2 regions of the Streptomyces sp. NPDC037389 genome follow, and region 2 is predicted to be linked to the other one. Evidence: riboswitches for the same ligand, from Rfam matches in the RefSeq annotation. Region 2 holds a riboswitch; the other holds the start of a gene.
What was found. A riboswitch is a leader RNA that binds a small molecule or an ion and turns the genes downstream of it on or off. The one in region 2 is predicted to bind S-adenosylmethionine.
Positions count from the first base shown of each region.

Region 1: it holds a riboswitch for S-adenosylmethionine, as region 2 does, so the genes downstream of both, thrC (threonine synthase) here and AB0E98_RS02090 (aminotransferase class V-fold PLP-dependent enzyme) in region 2, are expected to answer to the same signal.

Region 1 covers NZ_JBEZUS010000007.1:280,633-288,000, forward strand. Annotated here, with positions in the region: gene groL (chaperonin GroEL) at 1-910, opposite strand, end outside; gene AB0E98_RS17970 (cold-shock protein) at 1,234-1,437, opposite strand; gene AB0E98_RS17975 (MoaD/ThiS family protein) at 1,931-2,206, opposite strand; gene thrC (threonine synthase) at 2,270-3,553, opposite strand; SAM riboswitch class I at 3,571-3,714, opposite strand; gene AB0E98_RS17985 (glucosyl-3-phosphoglycerate synthase) at 3,867-4,814, shown strand; gene AB0E98_RS17990 (trehalose-6-phosphate synthase) at 4,941-6,446, shown strand; gene AB0E98_RS17995 (hypothetical protein) at 6,633-7,368, shown strand, end outside.
Region 2 covers NZ_JBEZUS010000001.1:431,020-438,387, reverse strand. Annotated here, with positions in the region: gene AB0E98_RS02110 (NYN domain-containing protein) at 206-1,576, opposite strand; gene AB0E98_RS02105 (hypothetical protein) at 1,599-1,841, opposite strand; gene AB0E98_RS02100 (rhomboid family intramembrane serine protease) at 1,988-2,707, shown strand; gene AB0E98_RS02095 (Lrp/AsnC ligand binding domain-containing protein) at 2,704-2,985, shown strand; gene AB0E98_RS02090 (aminotransferase class V-fold PLP-dependent enzyme) at 3,074-4,369, opposite strand; SAM riboswitch class IV at 4,490-4,606, opposite strand; gene trpD (anthranilate phosphoribosyltransferase) at 4,701-5,762, opposite strand; gene AB0E98_RS02080 (cytochrome bc complex cytochrome b subunit) at 5,911-7,368, opposite strand, start outside.

The sequences.
Region 1 (7,368 bases), on a different contig from region 2:
CGACCTCCTCGGAGATGACCGTGCCACCGGTGAGGATGGCGATGTCGCCCAGCATGGCCTTGCGGCGGTCGCCGAAGCCCGGGGCCTTGACGGCGACGGACTTGAAGGTGCCGCGGATCTTGTTGACGACCAGGGTCGACAGGGCCTCGCCCTCGACGTCCTCGGCGATGATCAGCAGCGGCTTGCCGGACTGCATGACCTTCTCGAGGAGCGGCAGCAGGTCCTTGACCGAGCTGACCTTCGAGTTGACGATCAGGATGTACGGGTCCTCGAGAGAGGCCTCCATACGCTCCATGTCGGTGGCGAAGTACGCCGAGATGTAGCCCTTGTCGAAGCGCATACCCTCGGTGAGCTCCAGCTCCAGACCGAAGGTCTGGGACTCCTCGACGGTGATGACGCCTTCCTTGCCGACCTTGTCCATGGCCTCGGCGATGAGCTCGCCGATCTGGGTGTCGGCGGCGGAGATGGAGGCGGTGGAGGCGATCTGCTCCTTGGTCTCCACGTCCTTGGCCTGCTCGAGCAGGGCGGCGGAGACGGCCTCGACGGCCTTCTCGATACCGCGCTTCAGGGCCATCGGGTTGGCACCGGCGGCCACGTTGCGCAGACCCTCGCGGACCAGCGCCTGGGCGAGGACGGTCGCGGTCGTCGTGCCGTCACCGGCGACGTCGTCCGTCTTCTTCGCGACCTCCTTGACCAGCTCGGCGCCGATCTTCTCGTACGGGTCCTCGAGCTCGATCTCCTTGGCGATGGACACACCATCGTTGGTGATCGTGGGGGCGCCCCACTTCTTCTCGAGGACGACGTTCCGGCCCTTGGGGCCGAGGGTGACCTTGACGGCGTCGGCGAGCTGGTTCATCCCGCGCTCGAGACCGCGCCGTGCCTCCTCGTCGAACGCGATGATCTTGGCCATGTGAAGTGGTCCTCCCAGGACGGGGTGGAGAGACTGCTCCGGACCGCGCTGGCGCCCGCGACGGACGGCCTGCGTGCCCTGCGGTTCCTTGCCCCGCTTGGCCCGTAGACCTCACCGACGGTCCAAATCTGTCACTCTCACTCGGAGAGTGCTAAGCCCAATGATTAGCACTCGACCCCTGCGAGTGCAAGCGCCTCACACCAACCTGCCCCGCGCCGGGGGAACCCACACATGGACGTGGCACGGGACGCACGAGGGGCCCGCGTCATGGAAGACGCGAGCCCCTCGGCGAGCTGAGTGAGCCGGTGGTCGATGCGCGCCGGTCAGGCGGTCACCTTGACCATGTCCGCCTGCGGCCCCTTCTGGCCCTGCGAGATCTCGAACTCGACCCGCTGCCCCTCCTCGAGGGTGCGGTAGCCGTCCATCTGGATCGCGCTGTAGTGGACGAAAACATCCGCACCACCGTCGACCGCGATGAAGCCGTACCCCTTCTCCGCGTTGAACCACTTGACGGTGCCCTGAGCCATGCCTAACTCCCCTATTACTGGCCCTTGCGCAGGACCGCACCTCGCGGACCCGGGTCAGACCTCACCCCCAGACAGGATGGGGGTGTGCGCCGGAACGCGTCGACCGCCGCTGAATGTATCTGCACGGATGCCGTCTGCAACAGGTCAGTCGGACGAGAATTCCGGGCGCGGCCGATCGGTTATTACCACCGATTTCGCCAGCTTCTTGGGCAAGTCGGACCGGGCATAACGCAACCAACCCGGCAATTCGTGCACATGTCGTGGGCACAATTTGACGGGTTCTCATATGCGTTCGGCAGTGACACCGGAGGGGGAACGCCCCAACTGTATCGCGCTTCAACAGACGGAATCACCCCGTCCGTTTTACGGGCGGGGTGATTCCGGTGAATTCCGCAGGAACGCTTCGAAAGGGTCGGGCCAAGGGTCCGGCGGCCCGGACCCCGGCACGGCCCCGGGCCGCCCAAGGGCCGTGCCGGGGCCGGGCCGCCCTCGGTCAGCCGCCGGCGACCGCGGGAATGATCGACACTCCGGCGCCATCCGGAGTGGCCGCCTCCAGTCCGCCCTCGAACCGTACGTCGTCGTCATTGACGTACACATTGACGAAACGGCGCAGCTTTCCGCTCTCGTCGAGAACGCGCGCGGCGATTCCGGGGTGGTTCTTCTCCAGTGAGGCGATCACTTCACCGAGAGTGGCTCCCTCGGCGGGGACTTCCGCCTTACCGGCGGTGTAGGTGCGAAGGATGGTGGGGATTCGGACATTGACGCTCATGGGGTCACCTTTGATTGAAAGGCTGGTTTAAGAGACCGGGGAAAGGGAAACGGCGACGTGCGTTTAAAGCCCCGCCGCCCGGAAAGCGTCGAGCGAAGGCGGAATCGTCGCCGTCGGCCCCGCCGCCACCGCGTCCAGCGTCTTGAGGCCGTCGCCCGTGTTGAGCACGACGGTGGTCAGGGACGGGTCCAGCCGCCCGTCCTCCAGCAGCTTCCGGGTCACCCCGACCGTCACCCCGCCCGCCGTCTCCGCGAAGATCCCCTCCGTACGGGCCAGCAGCCGGATCGCCTCGACGATCCGCTCGTCGTCCACGTCCTCCACGGCCCCGCCCGTGCGCCGGGCGATGTCGAGCACGTACGGCCCGTCGGCGGGGTTGCCGATCGCCAGGGACTTCGCGATGGTGTCCGGCTTCACCGGCCGCACCACCTCGTGCCCGTCCTTGAAGGCGCGCGAGACCGGCGCGCACCCCTCGGCCTGGGCGCCGAAGATCCGGTACGGGCGGTCCTCGACCAGCCCCAGCGCGATGAGCTCCTTCAGCCCCTTGTCGATCTTCGTCAGCTGCGATCCCGAGGCCACCGGCACCACGATCTGGTCCGGCAGCCGCCATCCCAGCTGCTCGCAGATCTCGTACGCGAGGGTCTTGGAGCCCTCCCCGTAGTAGGGCCGCAGATTGACGTTGACGAAACCCCAGCCCTCGCCGAGCGGGTCGCCGATGAGTTCGCTGCAGAAGCGGTTCACGTCGTCGTACGTGCCCTCGATGCCCACCAGCTCGCCGCCGTAGACCGCCGCCATCACGACCTTGCCGGCCTCCAGGTCGTGCGGGATGAAGACACAGGACCGCAGGCCCGCGCGCGCCGCCGCGGCGCCCACCGCCCCCGCCAGGTTCCCCGTCGAGGAGCACGAGAGGGTGGTGAAACCGAAGGCGCGCGCCGCCTCGACGGCGATGGCGACGACGCGATCCTTGAAGGAGTGCGTGGGGTTGCCGGAGTCGTCCTTGACGTACAGCCCGCCGGTGACGCCCAGCTCGCGGGCGAGGTTGTCGGCCTTGACGAGCTTGGTGAAGCCGGGGTTGAGGTTCGGCCGGTCCGCGACGTCGGCGGGTACGGGCAGCAGGGGGGCGTAGCGCCAGATGTTCGCGGGACCGGCCTCGATACGGCGGCGCAGCGACTCGGGGTCGCCGACGGGGAGCTCGTACGCCACCTCAAGGGGACCGAAGCAGCCCACGCAGGCGAAGGAGGGGCCGAGCGGGAAGCGCTCGCCGCACTCGCGGCAGGAGAGCGCCACAGCGGGACCGAAGGAGGCGGAAGCGGGTACGGAGGTACGACTTTCAACGGCTTCGACAGCCATGGAGGCGAGGCCCTTTCTCCTCATCTTCCTCGCGGCGAACGTCGCCACGAGACGGAATTGGCACCTTCCCCGCCGGGAGCCTCGCCGTGTGAACGGTGAGACCGGCTGGAGGGTTGCCGGGGCTTCAACGGGCCGTATCCCTCTGCCCCTCTGGATGAGCGGTATGGCGCTGGGCGGACCCAGGCGTTTGTGCGCGCGACGACCCCCGACATAGGACGGCCGTCCGCGTTGTTCAAGACTGTAACGGAAGGGATGGTCGCTTGAGAGGGCCGTCCGAACCGCGAGATGCGTCACAACGACAGGAGTTATGCGCGTGCTGGAAGAGGTGGAACGCTGGCTCGCCCGGCGGTCCTGGTCCGCCGCCGACCGTCCGCTCGACCAGCTGCTGGCCGCAAAGGCGGACACGGGCACCACGGTCAGCGTGGTGCTGCCGGCGCTGAACGAGGAGGCGACCGTCGGCGAGATCGTGGCGACGATCCGCCGCGAGCTGATGTCGGAGTCCGTCCCCCTGGTGGACGAGCTGGTGGTGCTGGACTCCGGTTCCACGGACCGCACCGCCGAGGTCGCCGCGGCGGCCGGCGCGCGCGTCGTGCACCGGGACGGGATCCTGCCGCGGCTGCCCGCGCTGCCCGGCAAGGGCGAGGTGCTGTGGCGGTCCCTGCTGGTGACGACGGGCGACGTCGTCTGCTTCGTCGACGCCGACCTTAAAGACTTCTCCAGCGCCTTCGTCTCGGGGATCGTCGGCCCGCTGCTGACCGATCCCGAGGTGCGGTTCGTCAAAGCGATGTACGACCGCCCGCTGGGCGAGGTCGCGGGGCAGGGCGGCCGGGTCACCGAGCTGGTGGCGCGCCCGCTGCTGAATCTCCACTGGCCGCAGCTCGCGGGCTTCGTCCAGCCGCTGGGCGGCGAGTACGCGGCCCGCCGCTCACTGCTGGAGCGGCTGCCGTTCCCCGTGGGCTACGGCGTGGAGCTGGGCCTGCTCGTGGACTCGCTGCACACGGTGGGCCTGGACGCGCTGGCGCAGGTCGACGTGGGCGTGCGCAAGCACCGCCACCAGGACGGCCGGGCGCTGGGCCGGATGGCCGCGACGATCTACCGCACGGCGCAGCTGCGGCTGGCCCGGGGCCATCTGGTGCGCCCGGAGCTCACCCAGTTCGAGCGCACGGCGGAGGGGTTCGTGCCGCAGACGTACGCGGTGGACACGGAGGAGCGGCCACCGATGGCGGAGATACCGGAGTACGCCCGGCGACGCGCGGCGTAGCGCGCGAAAAGGCGCACGAAGAAGCGCACAGGGAAGCTCCCGGGGAAGGGAACGGGACGTTCCCGTGTGCCACCCGACGGGCCGTGCGTACGTTTGAGCGGTTCCCCGGGCGGCAAGGCTGGCGACATGGTCGCTGAGCATCCCCCGTCCGCCCCGGAAGCCACTGCCCCGGTAACCGCCGCGCCCATCGTCGTGGCGTCCAACCGGGGGCCCGTCTCGTACGCGCTTCGCGAGGACGGCTCGCTGGCGGCGGGGCGGGGCGGCGGCGGGCTGGTGTCCGGGCTGAGCGAGATCGGGCGGGACCCCCGGGGCGCGGCGGCGGTGTGGGTGTGCGCGGCGCTGGGCGAGGGCGACCGGCTGGCGGCGGGGAGCGCGGGCCGAAGACTCGACCCGGCCGACACGGGCGGGCTGCGGGTGCGGATGCTGGACATCCCGGCCGCGACGTTCTCCGCCGCGTACAACGGCGTGGCCAATTCCGTGCTGTGGTTCGCCCACCACATGCTCTGGCAGACCCCGGTCGAGCCGGTGTTCGACAAGGAGTTCCGGGGCCAGTGGGCGGCCTACGAGGCGTACAACACCGCCTTCGCGGACGCGATCGCCGAGGAGGCGGCGGAGGGCGCCGTCGTGCTCGTCCAGGACTACCACCTCACCCTCGTCCCCGGGCTGCTCCGGACCCGCCGCCCCGACCTGCGCATCGGCCACTTCTCCCACACCCCGTGGGCCCCGCCGGACTACTACCGGCTGCTGCCGGACGACATCGCCGAGCAGGTGCTGCGCGGCGTCCTCGGCGGCGACCGGGCGGCCTTCCTGACCCACCGCTGGGCGGAGGCGTTCGCCGCGTGCTGCGCGGACGTCCTGAAGGCCGAGGTCATCCGGGAGGAGGACGGGACGGCGGCGGCGGTCCGCTTCGCGGGCCGTACGACGCGGCTCGGCGTCCACGCGCTCGGCGCGGACGCGGACTTCCTGCGCGAGCGCGCGCACCGGCCCGACGTGGAGGAGCGGCTGGCGGCCCTGCGGGAGCAGGTCGGCCCGGGGCGCCGGACGATCCTGCGGGTCGACCGCACAGAGCTGTCCAAGAACATCGTGCGCGGCCTCCACGCCTACCGCCGGCTGCTGGAGGACCGGCCGCACTGGCGGGGCAAGGTGGTGCACATCGCCTTCGCCTACCCCTCCCGGCAGGACCTGAAGGTCTACCGCGACTACACCGCCGAGGTGGAGCGCGTCGCGGAATCGATCAACGCCGCCTTCGGCACGGCGGAGTGGCAGCCGGTGATCCTCCATGTGAAGGACGACTTCGCCCGTTCCCTGGCCGCCTACCGGATGGCGGACGTGGCGCTGGTCAACCCGATCCGCGACGGCATGAACCTGGTGGCCAAGGAGGTCCCGGCCGTCTCCGACCACGGCTGCGTCCTCGTGCTGTCCCGCGAGGCGGGGGCGGCGGCGGAGCTGGCCGAGGAGGCGATCGTCGTCAATCCGTACGACGTCGAGGCGACGGCGCGCGCCCTGCACCTGGCCCTGCTGATGGACCCGGGGGAGCGGGCGGAGCGGGCGAAGCGGTTGGCGGCGGCGGCGACGCGGTTGCCGCCGGCGCGGTGGTTCACGGAGCAGTTGGCGGCGCTCCAGGGCGGGTAGCCGGCTGTCGGTCCACCGCGGGCCGGTGGGGGCTTGTCGCGCCCACGCGGCGGTAGCCGCATATCGACACTGCCCCGCGCCCCTGCGGGGCGCCGGAGTACGCGGCGCGTTCTGCGACCCTGTCCGTACGGGCCAACGCCTCCACCGCCCGGCACCTCTCCCCCGGCGGGCGGGTAGCCATGGCCCATGCCGAACGCTCAGCGCTGGGCCGCTCTCGTGGCGGCCGCCACCACGCTCATAGCCGTCACCGCCACCGGCTGTTCCTCGGACTCCGACAGCGGCAAGGACGCCGGCTCCAAGGCGGCGAAGGCCGGTCCGTCGGGCACCCCGTCCTCGCCCTCATCCTCATCCTCATCCCCGTCCTCGTCCGGAGGGGGCGCCGTCGCGGTCCCGGCCGGACCGGGTCCCCAAGGCTCGTACACCGTCCAGAACCAGCCCCCGCCCGGTACGTGCTCCTACCGCTACACCGCCGCCAAGGAGCCACTGCCCGACCCCAAGTGCACCCCGGGCGCCACCAATCCCAAGGTCACCCAGGCGACCCTCAAGACCACCATCTGCCGCAGCGGCTACACGTCCGACATCCGTCCCGGCACGAACATCACCAGCCGGGAGAAGACCGCGAACGCGGCCTCGTACGGCTACAAGGGGTCGATGAAGGACGCCGAGTACGACCACCTCATCAGCCTCCAGCTCGGCGGCGACCCCAACGACCCGCGCAATCTGTGGGTCCAGCCGCCCTCTCCCGGCCACAAGGCGGGAGCCGGGCCGAACAATCCGAAGGACGTCGTCGAGAGCAAGCTCAAGGCGGCGATCTGCTCGGGGAAGACCGAGCTGGTGAAGGCCCAGCAGGCGATCGCGAAGGACTGGACGACCGCGCTGTCCGCCCTGGGTCTCACGAACGAGAAGCCGGCGGCCAAGGACC
Region 2 (7,368 bases):
TTCTTCTCTGGGCCGCCCGCCGCGCGAAGTCCTGGGGCGCGGCGGGACCTTCATCGCGCATCCCGAACGGATGAACTGCCGGATGAAGGTTCGAGGCACGACCCTAGTGACCACCGTCGCCACCGTTCAAATTTTCGTGCGAAAAATCTTGGTCAGCGGCGCATCCTTTACCAACCTGACACAGTCGGTAATGACCACTTGACGGTCAGGTGCGTGCAAGTCGCTTCAGCAGCAGGGCCGATGCCACGGGCCGCGCCCCCGCCTTGGCCACCCCGTCCGCCACCTCGCGGTCCGTGGAGACCACCACGACCGGCCGGCCCGGCGGCTCGGCCCGCACCAGCTGACGGATCAGCTCGTCCGCCGTCACACCCGGCTTGCTGAACAGCACCCGTACCCCGCGCGGCGGCGCCAGCAGCACCGGGGCGGCCAGCTCCGCGCCGTCGAAGACGCACGTGACCTCGGCGCCGGACTGCGCGGCCAGCATCGCCAGCCCGCCCAGCAGCCGCAGCCGCTGCTTGTCCAGCGGCATCGTCGGATAGCCGGTCTTGGTGACGTTGTAGCCGTCGACGAGCAGATGCGTCTGAGGCAGCGCCAGCAACTGGTCCAGCAGCGCCGGATCGGTCTCCGACAGCGCCCGCGTCGCGATGTCCCGGGGCGTCATCGTGCCCGGCCGCACCGCGTCCACCGTATCCGCCGGGGGCACGGAGACCGGCGGCAGCGCCAGCTCGCGACGCAGCCCCTGGGCCGCGTCCAGCACGGTGTCCAGCAGCAGCCGCAGCCGGACGTCCTCCACGCTGCGGCCCTCGCGCGTCGCCCGGCGGCTCGCCTCCAGGGCCGCCTCGGCCTCCGTGAGCCGGGCCTTGGTCCGCCGCGCCTCGCCCTGCGCCGCCGCCTTCTCGGCGGCGGCCTCGGCGCGCAGCGCCTCCAGCTCGCCCTGGGCCTTGCGCAGCGCCGCCTCGCCGCGCCGCACGTCGCTCTGCGCGCTGCGCAGCTTGCGCTGCAACGATTCGGTGTCCCGCCGGACGACCTCCAGCTCGGCCCGGACCCGGTCGGCCTCGGCCTTCGCCTCCGCCCGCGCCGCGGCCAGCTCCTCGCGCAGCCGCGTCAGCTCGTGCCGGGCCTCCTCGTCGGCCCGCTCGGCGCTCGCCCGGGCCGCCTCCTCGCCCGCGGCCGTGACCAGCTTGACCCAGCCGGCCGGCCGCAGCACGAACGCCATGGCGGCCACGTCCTCCGGATCGGCCGCCGCCGGCGGCGAACCGGCCTCCAGGGCCTCCGCCAGCTCCGAGCCGGTCTCCCGCAGCCGTGCGGAGATCCGCTGCCGGAAAGCCGTGTCGCTCTCCACGGCGGCGGCCATGGCGTTCCCCGCGAACTTGGCCCGACGGGACGGGGTGAACCGGGCGTACTGCCGCAACTGGGACGGCAGTTCCGCGACCGTCAGTCCGCCGAACGCCTCCGCGACAAGCCCGATGACCCGCCGCCTGATGCCTTCGGGCAGCGGGCGGTCGAGCACCTCGCCGACGCCGTCGTCGGCCCCGCCGGCGTCACCGGCCGCCTCCACGCCGTCCGTGTGCTCCACCACCGCTTATCGCTCCCGTTCGTCAGGCATCGGCGCCCGGCCGGGCCACCAGCTCGATCTGGTCGACGGCGTTGCACCAGCGGCAACGCACGGACTCGATCGTCTCACTGACGATCTCGCGCTCCTCCACCGCGGGCTCCCCCGCCAGGTCGAGGTGCGTGAACTCCACGGCCTTGGTCGTCCGCGTGACGTCGAAACGCGTGAGGTTGCCGCACAGGGTGCAGCGCCACCGGGTCCCGGCTGTCGGCTGGGGAACAACGCCCATCGTGTCGTCCGTCCTCGTCTGTGGTCCGCGGGGTGCTCCCCGTAACCCTACGGCCTGCCGGTCGCCGGGCGCGGGGCGTGCGGCCCGCACGGACGGCCCGGCGAGGCGCTCTGCACGGGTTGCGCCCGGTACGCCATGATCTGGCCATGATCGAAACGGCAGGGCGCCCGAGCCACGCCGGCACCCCCTGGGTGACCTGGACGGTCCTGGCCGTCTGCGGCGCGGTCTTCCTGATCGGCCCCGTCTCCGGCCTGAATCCGGCCTACGGCACCGGACCCGGACTGCTGTCCGCCCAGACCGACTACTTCGCGCGCTGGGGGGTCGTGCCCCAGGAGCTCCTCCACGGCTCCCCCTGGGCTCTGTGCACCCCGCTCACCGCGCTCTTCGTCCACGGGAACTGGCTGCACCTGCTGGGCAACATGCTCTTCCTCCACGTCTTCGGCGCCATGACCGAGGCCCATCTGGGCCGTGCCGCGTTCCTCTGCTGCTACCTCCTCACCGGCTATCTGGCCCTGTTCGGCTACGCGGCTGTGCACGCCCACTCCGAACGCACGCTCGTGGGGGCGTCGGGGGCCATCTCCGGGGTGCTCGGCGCGTTCCTCTATCTCTTCCCCAGGGCGCGGGTCACCAGCCTCTTCCCGTTCCTGTTCTTCCTGCCGCTGCGCTTTCCCGCCTGGGCCGTACTGCTGTTCTGGTTCGCGCTCCAGTGGCTGGCGACGGGGACGGACGCCGGGCGCCCCGGGGTCGCCTATCTGGCCCACGTCGTGGGATTCGCACTCGGATTCGGCTACGCCTGGGGCCTTCGGACACCTGCGGCTAGAGTGAAGGACGCAGCCAGGTCCATCGAAGGAGACAAACCGACGTGATCACTTCGATCGTGCTCATCAAGACCGACGTGGACCGGATCCCCGAGATCGCCGAGAGCATCGCCGCCATCGAGGGCGTGAGCGAGGTCTACTCGGTCACCGGTGGCGCCGATCTGATCGCGATGGTGCGAGTGGCCCGGCACGACGACCTCGCGGACCTCATCCCGGGCCGGATCAGCAAGGTGCCGGGCGTGGCCTCGACGGAGACCCACATCGCCTTCCGCACGTACTCCCAGCACGATCTGGAAGCGGCTTTCGCGATCGGCCTGGACAACTAGCCGACGCCCCGCAGGGCCGCGGGGCAGTGTCGAATGCGGCTGGCGCCGCGTAGGCGCGACCGGCCGACGTCGGCCCGCACCCAAAGAACTACGGAACAACAAGCTCCCGCACAGCCCGCACAAACCGCTCCACATGCTCATCGGGCGTACCCGCCCCAAAGCTCACCCGAACCGCGTTGAGCACCGAGCGCCCCTCGTCAGGGGACCCGCACTCGCCGTCCGCGTCCCGGTCCCCGTCCAGCAGAACCCGCACCAGCGGATGGGCGCAGAACAGCCCGTCGCGGACCCCGATCCCGTACTCGGCGGAGAGCGCGGCCGCGAAGCGGGAGCTGTTCCAGCCGTCCACGACGAAGGAGAGGACGCCCACGCGCGGCGCCTCCTCGCCGAACAGCGACAGCACCCGCACCCCCGGGACGTCCGCCAGCCCGGCCCGCACCCTCGCGATCAGCTCCCGCTCCCGCTCCACCAGCCGGTCGAAGCCGGCCTCCTGGAGCGCCTTGCAGGCGGCGGCGATGGCGTAGGCGCCGATGACGTTGGGCGAGCCCGCCTCGTGCCGGGCCACGGTGTCGTGCCACTCGACCTCGACCCCGCCCTCCGCGTTCCGGGCCACCCTGCGGCTGGCGCCGCCGCCCGCCAGATACGGTTCGGCCTCCCGCAGCCAGTCCGCGCGCCCCGCGAGCACGCCCGCGCCGAACGGCGCGTACAGCTTGTGCCCGGAGAAGGCGACCCAGTCGACGTCCCACTCGGCGACGTCCACGGGGTGGTGCGGCGCCAACTGGGCGGCGTCCAGCACGATGCGCGCGCCGTGCGCGTGCGCGGCCGCCGCCAGCTCCCTCACGGGCCACAGCTCACCGGTCACATTGGACGCGCCGGTCACACAGACCAGCGCCGGGCCGTAAGGGTCCCGGTCGGCCAGCGCCCGCTCCAGCGTCTCGACGGCCTCCCTCGGCGAACGGGGGGCGTCGAGGCAGGTGACCTCGGCACCCCGCCACGGCAGGAGGGCGGCGTGGTGCTCGGTCTCGAAGACGAACACCCGGCAGCCGGCGGGCAGTACGGACGCCAGGAGGTTCAGCGAGTCCGTGGTGGAGCGGGTGAATACCACCTGGTCGTCCTCGCGGCAGCCGAGGAAGGAGGCGACGGTGGCCCGGCAGCCCTCGAACAGGTCGGTCGACAGCTGCGAGAGGTACCCGGCGCCCCGGTGCACGCTGCCGTAGTACGGCGCGTAGGCGGCGACGTCGTCCCACACCCGCTGCAACGCCGGTGCGCTGGCGGCGTAGTCGAGCGCCGCGTAGGTCACCTCGCCCCCGGCGGCGAGCGGGACGCGGACGTCGCGACCGAGGACGGGCAGCGGCTCGGTAAGGGTGGCGACAGGGCATGCGGACATGGCGAATTCTCCCGGTAAGGGCGATGGATGAAGGCGTACCGGAGAAGGGGCCGAAGCGGCCCTATCGCATTCGCTGCAACACGGAAGGATCTCCCTCGACAACCAGGATCCCTGGCGAGGGATCCGCGCTTGCCGCAGACGTCGCTGCCTGCGGCCTGGTCATCACCCGGGGCACCCCGCCACGGAAGGAGGGTTGCCGGACAGCAGGCCGGGGCCGATTTGCTGTCACTCGTGACCTTGGCCAGGAGTATGGCATACGTTTCGGGTCAACGGCCCGGTGAGCGGGGAAAATCCCGCCCACCGGACACCGGACAAAGCGCGCCGCAGGCGGCTACGCGTTGCTCGCCTCCACCCACTTCTCCAGCACCCGCCGGGCCGCGCCCGAGTCGATGGACTCGGCCGCCCGCTCCATCCCGGCCCGGATCCGCTCCGTGAGCGGCGCGTCCGTCGGCGTCAGGGCGGCCAGCGCGGCGGCGGAGTTGAGCAGCACCGCGTCCCGGACCGGGCCGGTCTCCCCGGCGAGCAGCCGGCGGGCCACATCCGCGTTGTACGAGGCGTCGGCGCCCCGCAGCGCCTCGATGGGCACCAGGTCGACGCCGACGTCCCGGGGGTCGAAGGACTCCTCCCGCACCCGGCCGTCCCCCACGATCCACACCCGCGAGGTGGCCGTCGTGGTGAGCTCGTCGAGCCCGTCGTCACCGCGGAAGACCAGCGCCGAGGAGCCGCGCTCGGCCAGCACCCCGGCCAGGATCGGCGCCATCCGGGCGTCCGCTACGCCGGTCGCCTGGGCCTTCACCCGCGCGGGGTTGGTCAGCGGGCCCAGCACGTTGAACGTCGTGCGGATGCCCAGCTCCCGGCGGGCGGGGGCCACGTAGCGCAGGGCGGGGTGGAACTTCACCGCGAAGCAGAAGGTGATGCCGGCCTCCTCGGCCACCTCCACCACCCGGCGCGGGGTCAGCTCCAGATTGACCCCGAGCTTCTCCAGGACGTCCGAGGCGCCGCTCGCGGAGGACGCGGCGCGGTTGCCGTGCTTGACGACCTTCGCCCCGGCGCCCGCGACGACGATCGAGGACATGGTGGAGATGTTGACGGTCTTGGCTCCGTCGCCGCCGGTGCCCACGATGTCGACGCTGGGGCCGGGCACCTCGATGAGATTGGCGTGCCGGTACATCGCCCGGACCAGGCCGGAGATCTCGGCGACCGTCTCGCCCTTGGCCCGCAGGGCGACCGCGAAACCGGCGATCTGGGCGTCGGTGGCCTCCCCACGCATGATCCGGTCCATGGCCCAGGCCGTGTCGTCGGCGCCGAGGTCCACTCCACGCAGCAGGGTGTCCAGGAGGCCGGGCCAGGTGTGAGCCACCGAGCGCTCGCCGCCTGCGGGGGTCACGTTCATGGTCCACACTCCTGTGGTCGGTCCCTGGTGGGGACCTCCGAGGGCCCCCGTTACGCGGTCCAGCCTATCCACGTCCGGGAACGGCGAAGAGCCCCGTCCAGTACTGGACGGGGCTCTTGCCGTGGCGATCAGTGATCAGCTGGGGGGATCAGTGGTGGCCGTGGCCGCTCGTGATCTCCCGGTACTCGTCCGCGGTGGCCTTGGGGATGTGGGTCCCCTCGCCGTAGAAGCCCTTCGAGAGCTTCACGCGGAGCTTCTGGCCGGCCCCGAGCTTGCGGGCCACGCCGTTCTCGTCGACCTCGGGCTCGAGCTCGAGCGGCTCGGGCTGCTGGTGCGCCGTGAGGGTGTGCATCTGCTCCTGCGAGAGCGGCTCGTGGACCTCGACGAACTCACCGTGCGGCAGGCGCTTGATGATGCCCGACTCGCGGCCGTGCAGCACCTTCTCCTTGTCGCGGCGCTGGAGACCCATGCAGATCCGGCGCGTGGCGATGAAGGCGACGACCGGGGCGACGAAGAAGCCGATCCGGACGAACCAGGTGATGGCGTTGATCGACAGGTGGAAGTGGGTGGCCCACAGGTCGTTTCCACCACCGACGAGCAGCACCATGTACCAGGTCAGCCAGGCGACACCGAACGCGGTGCGCGTCGGGGCGTTGCGCGGGCGGTCCAGCAGGTGGTGCTCACGCTTGTCGCCGGTGACCCAGGACTCGATGAACGGGTAGACGGCGATGGCGGCCAGCACCAGCGGGAAGATCATCAGCGGGATGAACACGCCCAGGACGAGCGTGTGGCCCCACAGGTTGATCTCCCAGCCCGGCATCACACGGATGAGGCCCTCGGAGAAGCCCATGTACCAGTCGGGCTGGGCGCCGGTGGACACCTGGTCCGGCCGGTACGGGCCCATGGCCCAGATCGGGTTGATCGACGCGAGGCCGGCGATGGCCGCGATCACACCGAAGACCAGGAAGAAGAAGCCTCCGGCCTTGGCCATGTAGACCGGCAGCAGCGGCATGCCGACCACGTTGTTGTTCGTCCGGCCGGGGCCGGGGAACTGCGTGTGCTTGTGGTAGAAGACCAGGATCAGGTGCGCCACCAGCAGGCCGAGCATGATGCCCGGCAGCAGCAGGACGTGGATCGAGAAGAACCGCGGCACGAAGTCCGAGCCGGGGAACTCGCCCCCGAACAGGAACATCGAGACGTAGGTGCCGACGATCGGGATGGAGAGGATCGCACCCTCCATGAACCGGACACCGGTGCCCGAGAGCAGGTCGTCCGGCAGCGAGTAACCGGTGAAACCGGTGAACATGCCGAGGACCAGCAGCAGGAAGCCGAACAGCCAGTTGACCTCACGCGGCTTGCGGAACGCGCCGGTGAAGAAGACGCGCATCATGTGCACGAGCATGGCCGCGACGAAGATGAGCGCCGCCCAGTGGTGGATCTGCCGGATGAGCAGACCACCGCGGACGTCGAAGCTGATGTCCATGGTCGACTTGAACGCCTCGGACATCCGCATGCCCTGCATGGGGACGTACGAGCCGTGGTAGACGACCTCGTTCATGCTCGGGTGGAAGAACAGCGTCAGATACACACCCGTGAGGATGATGAT